DNA from 2 places in the Flavobacterium artemisiae genome. Region 2 is predicted to be linked to the other one. Evidence: riboswitches for the same ligand, from Rfam matches in the RefSeq annotation. Region 2 holds a riboswitch; the other holds the start of a gene.
What was found. Region 2 has a riboswitch for S-adenosylmethionine ahead of ACFSC2_RS13230 (alpha/beta fold hydrolase). Riboswitches for the same ligand answer to the same signal wherever they lie in the genome.
Positions count from the first base shown of each region.

Region 1: linked by a shared signal. The riboswitch ahead of ACFSC2_RS08880 (redoxin domain-containing protein) and the one ahead of ACFSC2_RS13230 (alpha/beta fold hydrolase) in region 2 are both predicted to bind S-adenosylmethionine.

Region 1 covers NZ_JBHUDZ010000008.1:25,857-33,444, reverse strand. The annotation lists gene metN (methionine ABC transporter ATP-binding protein MetN) at 1-560, opposite strand, end outside; gene ACFSC2_RS08890 (cupin domain-containing protein) at 860-1,330, opposite strand; gene ACFSC2_RS08885 (aminotransferase class V-fold PLP-dependent enzyme) at 1,530-3,005, opposite strand; gene ACFSC2_RS08880 (redoxin domain-containing protein) at 3,202-4,191, opposite strand; SAM riboswitch class I at 4,436-4,535, opposite strand; gene ACFSC2_RS08875 (DUF4465 domain-containing protein) at 4,748-5,695, opposite strand; gene ACFSC2_RS08870 (hypothetical protein) at 5,735-6,952, opposite strand; gene ACFSC2_RS08865 (cell surface protein) at 6,957-7,588, opposite strand, start outside.
Region 2 covers NZ_JBHUDZ010000012.1:579,502-587,089, reverse strand. The annotation lists gene ACFSC2_RS13250 (RDD family protein) at 1-203, opposite strand, end outside; gene ACFSC2_RS13245 (trans-sulfuration enzyme family protein) at 368-1,540, opposite strand; gene ACFSC2_RS13240 (OsmC family protein) at 1,688-2,113, opposite strand; gene thrA (bifunctional aspartate kinase/homoserine dehydrogenase I) at 2,213-4,627, opposite strand; gene ACFSC2_RS13230 (alpha/beta fold hydrolase) at 4,629-5,612, opposite strand; SAM riboswitch class I at 5,691-5,799, opposite strand; gene ACFSC2_RS13225 (hypothetical protein) at 5,988-6,188, opposite strand; gene ACFSC2_RS13220 (homoserine dehydrogenase family protein) at 6,813-7,588, opposite strand, start outside.

The DNA.
Region 1 (7,588 bases), on a different contig from region 2:
TTGATGTCCTTCAATAAATTTAAAATAGAACGTGTCGTTGCAGGATCTAAAGCGCTTGTTGCCTCATCACACAACAATACTTTCGGATTATTGGCTAAAGTTCTCGCAATGGCAACTCTTTGTTTCTGCCCTCCCGAAAGACTTGCAGGATAATCGTTTGCTTTTTCTGCCAAACCTACCAATTGCAGTAATTCTGAAACGCGTGTTTTAATTTCACTTTTTGAAGTTCCGACCAATTCCAGCGGAAAAGCTACATTCTCGAAAACGGTTCTTGAAGAAAGTAAATTGAAATGCTGAAAAATCATTCCGATTTGTCTTCGTTCAATCGCCAATTGTGCGTTTGACAATTGCATTAATGCTTTTCCATCTACGATAATTTCGCCCGATGTTGGTCTTTCTAATAAATTGACACAACGAATCAAAGTACTTTTTCCGGCACCCGAAGTACCAATAACGCCAAAGATTTTCCCCGGCGGCACCGTAAGCGAAACATCAGACAAAGCCGAAACTATTCTGTCTTTTTGATGAAACGTTTTGGTTACATTTTTTAATTCAATCATTTGTTATTCAGATTTACAAAACAAAAAAGCCTTTCAGATTTTATGAAAGGCTTTTTGAAATACATAATATCATTTATATCGAAGCCAAATCAGAAAATTTCATAACTGCATCACAGCACATCATTGTACAGCTGTTATAATAATTCTTCATATTCAGGCTATTATTTCTCATTGTGGCTGCAAATTTAAATAGTTAATTTTAATTTTAAAGCATAAATCATTAAAACTTTTATTATCCTATCAAAATTATAGACTACTATAACGATTGCTGTCGATTTTAGCTTCTTTTTTCTTCAATTTTAGTCTTGTTTTGCATCTAATAATATGGCTAATTGGATACACGGAAATTCGGAACGATTGCTCCAAGCATGATTTGTACCACGCTGAATTACAATATCTCCAGCTTTCAATAAGGTTTCTTCTTCATCGACTATTAAATAAATTTCGCCCGAAATAATTATGATATAATCTAAAGTATCGGTCTGATGCATCAAAGGATGCGGTTGTCCTTCAGTAGCCACAATTCCTAAATCTTTATCGGGCGGAATTTGTACGTAGCGAAAATAACTTCCGTTTTTGGGCGTATTTGGAAAAGCGGTATTTTCTATACTTTTTTCTTCGAATTTTGCAGGTGTACTGTCAGTTGACCAAATATCAGAAATAATTAATCCCGGAAAATGTTCTGACACATTGGTTACGATTGCATCTTGTTCTATTATTGATTTTCCATTTCGTAAACCTGTTACTATTCTTCTTGGAATTGTTTTCATTTATTTTTTTTATTTATAGCCACAGATTTAAGTGATTAGTAAGATATTTTTAAACACATAGATTCATAGTTTTTCTTTGTGTTTAAAAAGGCGTTTCACTTGGTTTAAACAAACATAGCTGCAACTCGAAACCAGACAGGTTTTAAAAGCCTGTCTGGTTTAAAGCTGCAATTTTTATCATAAAATTTAGGAAAAGAAATTACCCAAGTTTAAACCATTCTTGAACTTCTTCTTTAATATTTTCTTCTGTATGAATGTTTTCAAATTCATTTGCAGCTTTATTATAGCGATAATCTTTCTCCCATTTTTTGTAGTTTAAGGCCACTTGTTCAATTGCATTACAAACAAACAAAAGTTCCGCGTCGGTCATAATGGGATGCAATGACAAACGAACCCAGCCTGGTTTGTTGGTTTGATTTTTCTCTAATAATTCACTTGTAATTGCTTTAGAACGTTTTTCATCAATATTGAATAAATAATGCGCATAAGTACTCGCGCAAGACCAGCCTCCGCGTGTCTGAATTCCGAAACGATCATTTAAAAGTCTTACGATTAAATTGTAATGAATATCTTCAATCACAAACGAAACACAGCCGATTCTATCACTTTTAAGATCACCCAAAATTGACAAACCTTGTATTTTTTGAAGTTTAGAAAAACAGAGACTCAAAAGTTCTTTTTCTCTTTTTGCAATCTGCTCCACTCCCATTTGATCTTTTAATTGTAAAGCCAAAGCTGTTCTCATTACTTGCAGAAAACCTGGAGTGCCGCCATCTTCCCTAACTTCTATAACATCGCTGTAACAATAATTCCCAAGTGGATTTGTCCATTTTACATTACCGCCGCCAGGATTATCTGGAAAATCAGATTGGTATAATTTTTCGTTGAAAACCAAAACACCGCAAGTTCCGGGTCCGCCGAGGAATTTATGAGGCGAAAAGAAAATCGCGTCCAATTGCTGTTCAGGATCTTTTGGATGCATATCGATTTTAACATAAGGTGCCGAAGCTGCAAAATCTACAAAACACAATCCGCCGTTCTGGTGCATGATTTTGGCTAATTGGTGGTAAAGCGTAATAATTCCTGTTACGTTCGAACAGGCCGTAAACGAACCTATTTTTAAACTTCTGTCTACATATTTTTTTATTTCTAATGAAAGAATTTCAGGATCAACCAAATTGTTTTCATCAGAAGGCAGAATAACTACATCGGCATTGATTTCATACCACGGAACTTGATTAGAATGGTGTTCCATATGCGTGATAAAAACTACTGGTCTGTCTTTTTCTTCTGCATTTTTTCGCAAACCTATAATACGCTGCAGTTTAGATAAAGCAGCCGTCATTCCGGTTCCTGTTGTTACTAAAACGTCTTGATCATTGGCATTAACATGTTTCTTAATAATCTCTCTCGCATGTTGATAAGCGTACGTAGAAGCTTTTCCTGTTTGACTTGAAAATGAATGTGTATTGGCAATCATCGGACCGATTTTGTTGAGCATGACATCCTCAATCGGAATGTATAATCTTCCGCTGGCAACCCAGTCTGCATAAAGCAGTTTCTGTTTACCATAAACCGATTCAAAATTGTGGTTTACACCTATTGTATTTTTTCTGAACTCTGAAAAGTAACACTCCAATTCAATTGATTCTGTTGGTGTCTCAATAGCATTCATATCCTTATCATTTTTAATTATTATTTATTATCAGTTTTATAGAACAAACATCCTTGCGAGCAAAGTTCTCTATGAATCTTTGTCAAAGTTTTAAACTTTGACAAAGATCTAATCGTTTGACTATGTTTGAGAAACTAGTTTCTTTTAATTCTCCTGTTATAAGATCAAAAAATCTATGTTTCTATGTGTTTAAATCTTAACTCTTATTTCCTAAAAGCGATTTAAGTGTAGTTTGTAATTCTTCTCCATGAAGGTTTCTCGCAACGATAATTCCGTTTGGATCTACCAAATAATTGGCTGGGATGGCTCTTACTCCATATAACTTAGCTACAGCACTGTTCCAAAAAAGTAAATCTGAAACATGTGTCCAGTCCAAATGATCATCTTGGATTCCTTTTACCCAGTTTTCTTTCTTTTTGTCTAAAGAGATTCCAATTATATTAAAACCTTTATCATGAAATTCTTTGTAAGCCGCAACGATATTTGGGTTCTCTCTTCGGCATGGACCACACCATGAAGCCCAAAAATCTACTAAAGTGTAGCCTTTTAAGTTTTCTGAAAAACGAACTGGCTTTCCGTCTGGGTTATTGGCGGTAAAATCAGGGGCTTTTTTACCAATTGCCAATCCATCCAAAACAATTGCCAGTTCTTTTAGTTCTTTCACGTAAGTAGAACTTTGAAGGTTTTTATCTAACAAAGCAATATTTTGTGTGATTTGTTCTGGCGTTAATCGGTACGACCAGTTTCTGTATAAAACATATGCCGACACTATAGAAGCGGGATGTTCTGTTATAAATTTGCTGATTTCTATATCATTGGATTTTTTATATGCCTCAAACAAATCTTGCGATGCAGAACCTTCAACAACAGAATTGCTGTAATATTTCTTCGGATTTAATTTTACCGAAATTGGTCCTTTTTCTAGGAAAATATACAACGGACTTTGTGCTGTATTAACGCTTAAACCATACAATTCTGGAGTTTTGACTTTCGTTTTAAAACTAAAATTTCCGTCTTTCACTTTAACCGAATCAATCGTAGTGAACATTTTATTATGAAACTTTTGCAGATAAACATATTGTGCAACAGTATCTACTACAGTTCCTTTTAACTGTATATTATTTTCTTGTGCCTGAGTTTGTGTCAGACTAAAAATCAATGCAAAACTTAAGAGTATTTTTTTCATATAAATAAAAGTTTAAAATTGGATATAAAAATTCATGGACCGATAGCAAAATGGCCTTTGTTAGATTGCAAAAAATGGGAAATAAAAATTAACGACCGCGCATTCGGAAAACTACATTCGGGCTTTGAATGGCAGAAAAAACAGATTTTGCTGGTTGGCCTTTTAAAAAGAATAGCTTCGTTTTCATTTTAATAATTTATACGTTTTTCAAAATTTAAAGCTTATTCAGAATTTCCAACGAAATCTCTTATCTGTCCGCTTCTGCGGAAGGATTTAGCACCTTATTTGGCAACAGGTTGCTAAGACATCACTGGGCCGATTCCCTCAGTCTTTCTGGATAAGTCATGCAAATATATATTAATTATATCAAATTAGTAGAATATAAACTTATTTTTTTTGAAAACTTTTTATTTAGAGAAATAAAATGACACATTTTAGGCAATAAAAACCACAGTAAAACTCTTTTAATCAAAATATTATCATTCTAATTTTAATATAAGCACCTTCAAAGTTTATCAAAAAGAAAAGAGCCATTAAAAAAATGGCTCTTTAAATATTACTCTACTCGTTTTACCGATAATTTATCTAGACAAAAATAAGCAGCTGTATTCATTCCGTAAATAGGATCCGAATCTGTTGAAGCCATTTGGAAAACAAGATATTTTACATCTCCTAAACTCGCTAATTCAGTTGTCGAAACATTTATCCAGCCTGTAGGCATTACTAAAGACGATCCTGTATAATCTGCCAAAGAATGCTCAATCGGATTTGTGATTGTTCCGTTTTCATCCACACCATAAATCAAAAGTTCAAAATGATCTCCAGAAGCAAATGGCTGTGCAAAACCGTCTCCGTTTAAACAACCATAATAAGGCCAAGGATGAATATTAATTTTTAATCCTTCAACTGAATACAAACCAGTGTTTCCGATTTTAATCCAATTTGAAAAACTTGACTCACTAAAAGTAGTTCCTTGTGGTGAAGCAGGATCCATATAACTAGACCAATAAGCAACAATATACGGATCTCCCGTAGTTCCTGGCGTTCCAGCTGCAATAGTTGAAGAAGTTCCAAAACCGCTTCCTGCCATAGTCCCCCACTGATGAGCCACCCAGCCGTCTGAGCCGCCTGGACCCGCACCAGAACCGTAATCTGTAATATCATTTACGTTTGAAACAATAAATCCGTCCCAGTAATTATAGCCAACAGAAGTTGCTGTGTGAGAAAAAGTAAAAATATCAACACTCAAATTGGTATTAGACACATAGGTGTTTTCCCAGTACTTCCCTCCTGTTGTTGTCGTTCCGTTGGTCAATAAAGAACTCGTCAGGTTAAGCGTCGTAGTAGTTCCTATAGAAGGATCTGTAACTGCTGTTCTGGCTGTTTTTGCTGAAGCACTTTTTAGCGCCGAGGCATTTTCACTACTTAAAACGTCATCGTCGCTGCTGCAGGATGCAAATCCAAGCATTAAACCAAGCGTCAAAAAATAAACTGCTTTTTTCATAATTTATAAAATTTAGGGTTAATATTTATTTGGTAGTAATTATTGTTTCGGAAAATTCAAATCTGAAATTTCCTGAAAAGTACTTGTCAATAAATCATTCGATCCTAATGCTTCAAATGTTGAAACATACACTTTTACGAAATCTACTCCCGGTAAATGCACTTTTTTACCGTCTTTGTCCACTGCCCAGCTAATATCAATTGAAGGATCTTTGATACCGCCGTAACCCCATTCAAAAGTTCCAACATTGTAACTTGTGCCAGCACCATCACTGACATCTTTTACTGGTATTGCCAATTTTGTTCCTTTTAAAGTATAAGTATCAGCTTGCCATGCAGGGTAATAGTTGTTTCTTCTTCTGGTATTTGTTCTCGTAATCGAACCAGATCCGCCTTTATTATCTGTCCACGGAATATAAGCTGTGTCGTACTGCCAGCTGAGAGTTCCTGTTACAGGAGTTGCGGTGGGATTCGGTTTTTTATAGGTAATCTCATAATTCTTAACCGTTGTTGATTTATAGTATTCGCTTCCTGCGATTTCGTACCATTCGTTTTCATCTGCAATTCCGTTTTTGTTTGCGTCATATGCTACTGCAATACTTACAGGCGAATATTTTGCAGTACTAGAAGTTTCTGCCATTTTAACCACAAAATCGCGTTTACCGTAAGTATTAATTACGGTGTGGTCAAACGCAGTTACGATGTATCCTCCAAAAGTTCCTAAATAAACTGCGCTTCCGCTTTTTACACTTTCCTGTGTTTTCTGCAAAGACTCTTCTTTTGTTGCATAGGCAATCGTATTAAAACTTGGCGCTGGTAAAAAATCGACAAGTGTCAGCGCTTTGGCTGTATATGTTTTTCCACTTTCAGAAACTGTAACTTTAGTTGACGCTTGTTTTACAATTTTATCTACCGTTACAGTAAGATCAACATTATAATCGGCTGCTTTTGGCGTTATAAACAATAACGTTTTGCTGTCGCCAATAATCGAATCTTTTGCGACACCATCTTTGCCTGTAACTTTAGTAGACCATTTGTATAGTGCTGTTTTGCCTTCACCATTTTCAATTGTTACTTCTGGTGCAATTTCTGTCACATCGTAACGCTGAACAGCAAATGCTGCTGCTAATTTTATAGAGATAACCGGATCTTTTACAGGCTCTTCTATCACTTCATCTGTTTTCGAATCGTCGTTACTGCACGCATTAAAAGAAATACAAGCCATTAGAAATAAACTATACTTTAAATACTTTTTCATGTTGTTAGTTTTTTGCTTGTTTTAAATTGTATTTTTTTAAGATGTGAAGATCTCCTGCTCCCGAAAATACTGTTGCCATTGAAGATTGCTGCTGGCAAAGTCCCATAGGCTCGCTCACACAATTCACCACTTTGATGAAATCGATTCCTGGAAGATTGGCTTTGTTACCGTTTTTATCAACTGCCCAATCAATATCAATATCTGGATTTACGGCATTTACATATCCCCATTCTGGAGACTTAGAATTCCACAAAGTAGTCTGACCTGGACGTGCCGTTTCAAAATCTACATCCAGCTTTGTTCCTTCATAACTTACTTCTGTCTGTGTTTTCCATAAAGGATAAAATTCTTTCTTCGCTTTTGGTCTGGCCAGATAATACTTTTCTTCTTGATTATTTTCGCAGTATACATGTTCGTAATCGAGGAAAAGCGCACTTGATGTTACCAAAGGTTCGTTTGCCCCTTTTTTACGATATGTAATTTTAAAATTCTTTACTGTATTTGATTTAGTATGCTGACTTCCGATTATTTCGTACCATTCGTCCTCGTCTGGTTTTCCGTTTTTATTTTTATCATAAGCAACAAATATTATCCCTGGTGCCGGCGGATTGGCTTTAGGAACCGTTGGATTCGAAA
Region 2 (7,588 bases):
GAATAAAAGATACTCAAATTAAAATACCAAAATCCCAAACCTGTATAACCAAATGAATCCATAATATTGATTATAAAAGGAAGTGCAATTCCAAACAAATAAGACAAAATATAGGTAGCAGCATAGTCTACAATATAATTAGCGAAACGTTTATTGCCCGAAGCTGTTATTCCTTCATTTATAACATAAATAGATTCATTCATATTTCACTGTGTTTTAAAATGATTCGAGTAGATTTAGATTAAAACAAAAATATTCCTTTTTCAAAAACAAACATTAAAAAAAGACGATTTTTAATAGTAAAAATCTACTATCAAAAATCGTCTTTATATAGCTGTAGATAATCTAAAATCTACTTTCTAAATTATTAAGCAAGTGCCTGTTTCAAATCTGCAATTACATCTTCGACAGTTTCTAAACCAACTGAAACACGAACTAAACCTTGCGTGATTCCAACTGCTAATTGATCTTCTTCAGATAATTTACTGTGTGTTGTAGAAGCCGGATGTGTAACAATAGTTCTGGTATCTCCAATATTTGCAGATAACGAACAAAGTTTTATGCTGTTTAAGAATTTTCTTCCTGCTTCGATACCTCCTTTAATTTCAAAAGCGATGATATTTCCACCCGCTTTCATTTGTTTTTTAGCAATTTCGTATTGCGGATGCGATTTTAAGAACGGATATTTTACGCTGTTTACATTTGGATGCGATTCTAAAAACTCCGCTACCTTTAAAGCATTTTCGCAATGTCTGTCAACACGAACAGCTAAAGTTTCTAAACTTTTAGACAAAACCCAGGCATTAAATGGTGATAAAGCAGGTCCTGTATTTCTAGAAAACAAATAAATCTGTCTGATTAAATCTTCACTTCCAACCGTAACGCCACCTAAAACACGACCTTGCCCGTCGATTAATTTTGTCGCAGAATGGATAACCAAATGCGCTCCAAATTTAATTGGCTGTTGTAAATATGGCGTTGCAAAACAGTTGTCGATGATTAAAATCAAGTTGTGTTTTTTTGCAATTTGCCCTAACAATTCTAAATCAATTACATCTACTCCAGGATTTGTTGGAGATTCGGCGTATAATATTTTGGTATTTGGCTTAATGAAACTCTCGATTGTTTCCGGCTTATTGATTTCAAAATAAGAAGTTTCGATATTCCATTTTGGGAAATACGTCATAAACAAAGCGTGAGTCGATCCAAAAACGCTGCTTGCAGAAACGATGTGATCTCCCGAATCTAATAACGCTGCGAATGTTGAATAAACTGCTGCCATTCCAGTTGCGAATGCGTAACCAGATTCTGCTCCTTCCATTTTGCAGATCTTGTCTACAAACTCTGTTGTGTTTGGATTACTGAAACGGCTGTAAATGTTTCTTTCTTTTTCTTCTGTAAATGAAGCTCGCATATCTTCAGCATCTTCAAATACAAAGCTTGATGATAAGTATAATGGCACCGAATGCTCTAGATACTGCGATCTTTCTAATTGTGTTCTAATGGCTTGTGTTTCAAAACCAAATTCTTCTGTATTCATTGTGTTGTTTTTTTGTTTTAACACGAATTGCACCAATTGGCACGAATTCGTTTTTGTAAATTTCACAGAGTTTCACAAAGGGACTATGTGATTTTTATAAGCCAAAAAAGAATTATCTAATTCTCTAAATTGACTAATTATATAATTTTACAAAGCTTCGTTGTTTAAAACCACTTTGTAACTAATAGTTGCTGTTGGCTCAACTGTTTTGGCTACTGAACAATATTTCTCGAAAGAAAGCTGTGCCGCTTTTTTTGCTTTTTCTGGATTGATTTCTCCTTCTAAATAGAAAACCACATCAATTTCTTTAAAAGGTTTTGCTTCTTCAATTTGAACTCTTGTTCCTTCAACCTCAGCATTAAAAGAAGTGATTTCCTGACGCTGTTTCTTTAAAATCGAAATCATATCAATTGCGCTGCATCCTGCAACACCCATTAACACTAATTCCATTGGACTTGCACCTAAATCACTTCCGCCAAATTCGGCTCTGCTGTCAACGTCAACTATGTGGCCGCGTTCATTTTTTACTTTGAAATGAAATGCGTCGTTTACTCTGTTTAAAGTTACTTTCATTGTGTTGTTATTTTTTTGTTTTTTATTCTTCGCAATCTTGTCCTTTCGAGGAACTAGACCTATAAATCTTAAATCTAAACTCTTAAATCTGCAATCAGATTACTCCTTTTCAGACAATCTCAAAATATCTCCAAAAACTCCTCTTGCTGTTACTGCAGAACCCGCACCAGCTCCTTGAATAACGATTGGTCGATCTCCGTAAGATTCTGTGTAAATTTCGAAGAAAGAATCAGAACCTTTTAATCCGCCTAATGCAGTATCTTTTGGAACTGAAACTAATTTTACTTCTAAAATTCCTTTGTCATTCTGCAAATCTCCAGATAATTCTCCAATATATCTTAAAACGTGATTTGGTTCTTGATCGGCTTTTACTTTTTCGTAAATCGGATCGAATTCTTTTAATTTCGTCAAGAAATCGGCTGCGCTTCCTTCACGTAAGTGTTCTGGAATTAAGTTCTGAATTGCGATTTCTTCAAACTCATTTTGCAAATCTAATTCTCTCGCTAAAATCAATAATTTTCTACCAACGTCATTTCCGCATAAATCTTCACGCGGGTCTGGTTCTGTGTATCCGTTATCAATTGCTTCCTGTAGAATCTGACTGAATGGAGCATCTTTCGCAGAAAAATTATTAAATAAATAACTTAATGTTCCAGAGAAAACTCCTTTTATTTTCGTGATATTTTCACCCGAAAGGTGTAATAATTTTATCGTATCAATTAATGGCAAACCTGCGCCAACGTTAGTTTCGTACAAATAATTCTTTTGATTTTCTTCCAAAGCTTTTCTGATGTCTTTATAGAAACCATAGCTTAATGTATTAGCCACTTTATTCGAAGAAATCAAATCAAAACTGCTTTCGATTAACGAAATGTAATTCTCAACAAATGATGCACTTGCTGTATTATCAATCGCAATCAAGTTTTCTAAATGGTGCTCATTCGCGTAGGCGATAACATCATTTATAGTGTAAGCCTGACCTTCTTTTTGAATCTCATTTTTCCAGTCTGAAGTTACACCATATTTATTTAAAAGCACTTTTTTAGAATTCGCGATAGCAAAAACATTCAGTTTAATTCCTTTACGTTTTTCAATTGCTGCAGTTGATTCTAAGATTTGATTAATTAAAGTTCCTCCAACCAATCCGTGACCGAAAATTGCGATGTTGATTTTTTTCGAAACTCCAAAAATCTCTCCGTGAATTACACTTAACGCTCTGTTTAGTTCTGATTTTTTCACCACCAAACTCACGTTTTTACCCGTAACTGTGTTGTTGAATAAAATCGGGACAATTTTGTTTTTGATTAATGCTGTATAAGGCTTGTGGAAAGTACTCAAATCCTGACCAATAATCGAAATAACCGATACATTATCTGTCACTGTAATTTGGTTTACGTCTTTAGAATAAAAGTCATTTTCGAACTCCTTTTCTAATTCAACCATTGCTGTTGTTGCTTTTTCTGTAGCTACAACCAATCCGATTCCTCGTTCTGAAGATCCCTGCGAAATAATACTTACCGAAATATTATTATCTCCCATTACTTTAAAAATTCGGGCATCAACTCCTGCTTTCCCAAGTAATCCGCGACCTTCAAGATTTACCAGAGAAACATTTTCTAAAACTGAAAGTGTCTTAATTCCTTCTTTTGAAGAATCTGAAGTGATTAAAGTACCGCGATTTTCATGGTTGAAAGTGTTTAAAATTCGAAGCGGAATGTTTTTTTCTAATAACGGAATAATCGTTTTGGCATGAAGGATTGTTGCTCCAAAATTGGCTAATTCATTTGCTTCGTTAAAAGATAAAAATTCGATTTTTTTAGCATCAGCAACCAAATCTGGGTTTGCAGTGTAAATTCCGTCAACGTGTGTAAAGTTTTGTAATTCTTCTGCATTTAGGTAATTGGCAATTAAAGAAGCGGTGTAGTTACTTCCGTTTCTTCCTAGAGTTGTTGTGTCGTTGTTGTTGTTTGAACCAATGAAACCTGTTACAATATTTACGGTTTTCCCGTTATGTTCTTTAAAATAGTTAACCACATTTTTCTTAGAAAGCTGTTCTAATGGCTGTGCATCGCCAAATTTAGAATCTGTTTTCAGCAATGATCTTGTATCAACAAAATTTGCTGGAATTCCTTTTTCAATCAAAATTGCAGTCAGTAATCTCGCCGAAAGCAATTCGCCTTTAGACAAAATCTGATCTTTAATTTTGTTGCTGTAATCTCCAATTAAGCTTACGCCTTCAAACAGTTTATCTAAAACATTAAATTCTTCTGATAAATCAACTTGCGGATAATCTGAAATCTGGTATTTTTTAAAATTTTCTAATAATTCTTTGTAACTGCCGTTTTTTGCAGCAATGCTCAAGATGAATTCTAGTTCGTCTGTAGCATTTCCGCGGGCAGAAACAACAACGGCAATCTGCTCGCCTTGATTTACTTTATCTGTAATAATTGAAACAACTTTGTTAAGTCCTTCTCCGTTTGATAATGATTTACCTCCAAATTTTAATACTTTCATTTTATTTCTTTATAGTTTCTGCCTTAAAAATGTCGGCAAGTAAATAGTCTAATTGTTTGTACTCGATTAAAAAAGCGTCATGTCCGTGAACCGAATCAATTTCGCTGTAAAAAACATTGTCTTTAAATTTCTTCAGTTCTACATAGGTTTCTTTGTTTTCTTTAGCTGTAAAAAACAAATCCGAATTGATTCCGACGATATGAATTGAAGCTTTGGATTTCGACAATAAATTTTCAAAGTTTTCTGTATTTCTTGTGATATCAATTGTTTTGAGCAATTGATTCATTAATTTATAAGAAGAAAGCTGAAATCGCTGTTGCAATTTTTTTCCGTGATGTGCCAGCCAGCTTTCGATATTAAAAATCAGAAGATCCTGATTGATTGTTCTCTGAAATTTTTCTTTGAATGATTCTGGAGATCGGTAACATAACATGGCGTGAATTCTGGCATCTTCGATTGGTTTTGAAGAATTATTGAGAATCTGTTCCTGAAGAAAACAATTCGCAATAAGCCAGTCTGTCGATTTCCAATCGCTTGCAATCGGGATAAGATGTTCAGTGATGTTGGGTTCTAATGCTAAGATTTCCCACGCAATACCACCTCCGACAGAACCTCCGATAATAGCAAAAAGCTGCTGAATATTTAAAGCTTTAATTCCTTGGATAAAAATTCTCGCAACATCTCTTGCAGTAAAATCATGATGATTTTCTATAAGATAAGAAGTGTTTCCGTTTCCTGGAACATCAAAAGCGAGAATAGTATAAACAGCAGTATCAATGGTTTTACCCTCACCAATCAAATCATTCCACCAGCCGTTTTCGCCGGTAACAATTGCATTTCCTGTTAAGGCATGATTTACCAAAACAATAGGTGCACTGTGCAGAGGTTGTCCTGACAATGTGAAATTTAATGGCAACGAATGATAATCTGCACCACTTTCGGTGATGAAATCTTGAATTATAATGGGATTAGGTCTATTTTCCAATTTTCAAATCTTTAATTTTGATTTGTATATGTGGAAATATTAGAAAGAAAGTCTAGAGTTGTACTAGAAAAATTCTTGTTGTTATCTTTCCACGTTTGGGCGTGGTAGAATGCAGCACCTTCTTCGAATTAACGAAGGGTTGCTAAGGATTCATCGGGTCTAATCCCTCCTCCTTTCTTTATAACATTTCAATACGTATTTGAACTTAACGGTGCAAATTAACTACTAATTTCTTAAACAAACAAATTTTATCGAAACTGTTTGTTCAATTTCATGAACATACTGCAGCAAAAACTATTGTACGCAAAAAATTACCGAACAGGAATGCCCAGTAAAATTAAGCAGGTTTTAACCTAGTTTATATCACTTGTCAGTTTATATAAAAAGTGTTTCATTTTCTTTTGAATACATCAAAAACAATAAAGAATTTGGTACTTTTTTTTCAGCGTTTTTATCCGTTTCTGTCATTCCGAATCTTGGGTGATTTAATTCGTTTGCTGGCGGCGGATTGTTTCTTTTTGTTCTTCTGTTTTTCAAGTTAGAAATTTTTTCTGCTAAGTAGTTAAATGTGCTCATGATATTAAGTTTTAGTTCAGTTGTGTTTTATAATCTTTATTTCTCTTTTATGTTTTCGTTAATTCGTTTGACAGAATAAAAAAACCCTTTTGGAATTTCGGATACCAAAAGGGTTTAAGTTTTTTAAACTCATTTATACTTTTAGTATCAACAGACGCATACGCAAATAAGCGCGACAGTAAACATCTTGTTTATCTGTAAGGATTTATTCATCTGTGATTTATATTGTATTTTAAATTTCTGCATTTTTAATAATTTAAAAAGCCTCCTGAAAATGTTTCGGGAGGCTTTTGCTATATAATTATGTTTCTTACAATTTTTTAAGCAATAGACAACCCAGCCTCGGTAATAACCGAAATGGCATAAAACATTTTGTTGACTTTTAAGTTCATTTGATTTCTAGTAGTTTTTGGGTATAACAAATATGCAAATATTTTTTTTATTATACAAATGAAATTCAGGAATTTAATTACAAAAATCGTTAAAAAACTCTTTTTAACGATTAAAAACATCTTACAAAACTAAAAAACAGTAATTACTAAGTAAAAAACCTACAATAACTGTTTTTTCAAAAACTTTTCAGCATCACTCTTTCAAAGAACTTTATTCAAATATTAGCACTTTTTAAAGCCAGACGGCCTCTTTATTCTTTATTTTCTCGGTAATTTTCAAAATATCGGCGATTACCCCCCTCGAAATTGCCTGCTTACATGGCGGCGCACTTTGAATCACAATAGGAACTGATGCATAAGATTTGGTATAAATTTCGAAAATGGTATCAGAGCCTTTTAATTGTCCGATGGCAGAATCTGATGGTTCTGAAATTAATTTTACTTCTAATATATTTTTTTCAAAATCAAATTCTCCTACATACCGAAGCACGTGATTATCTGCTTGCGTGATTTTTGCAATTTTGAATGATTTATCTAATGCATCTTTATTTAGAACACCATTTTTTTCCAGATGATCTTCTGTGATAAAAGGTTTTATTTTGATATCTGCAAAATCAAAATCCCTGCCTATTTCTCGTGTTAAAATGAGCAGTTTTCTCGCCGTATCATTTCCGGACAGATCTTCTTTAAAAGTTGATTTCATTAATCCTAACAAACTGGCATCTTTTAAAACAGATGAAAACGAAACATCTTCTGCCGAAAATCGGTTAAATACATAACTTAAATTGTCTGAGAAAACACCTCGGATCTTGGTTATTTTTTCGCCAGAATAATACAAATCTCTCAAAGTCTGTAAAACCGGAATTCCTGTATCGACAGATGTTTCATACAAAAACTCTTTATCGAACTTTTTAAGATTCGATCGTAGTTCTTTGTATAAATCTATCGGAAGCGTATTTGCTTTTTTATTGACCGCTACGATGTTAAATCCGTTTTCAATTAACGTAT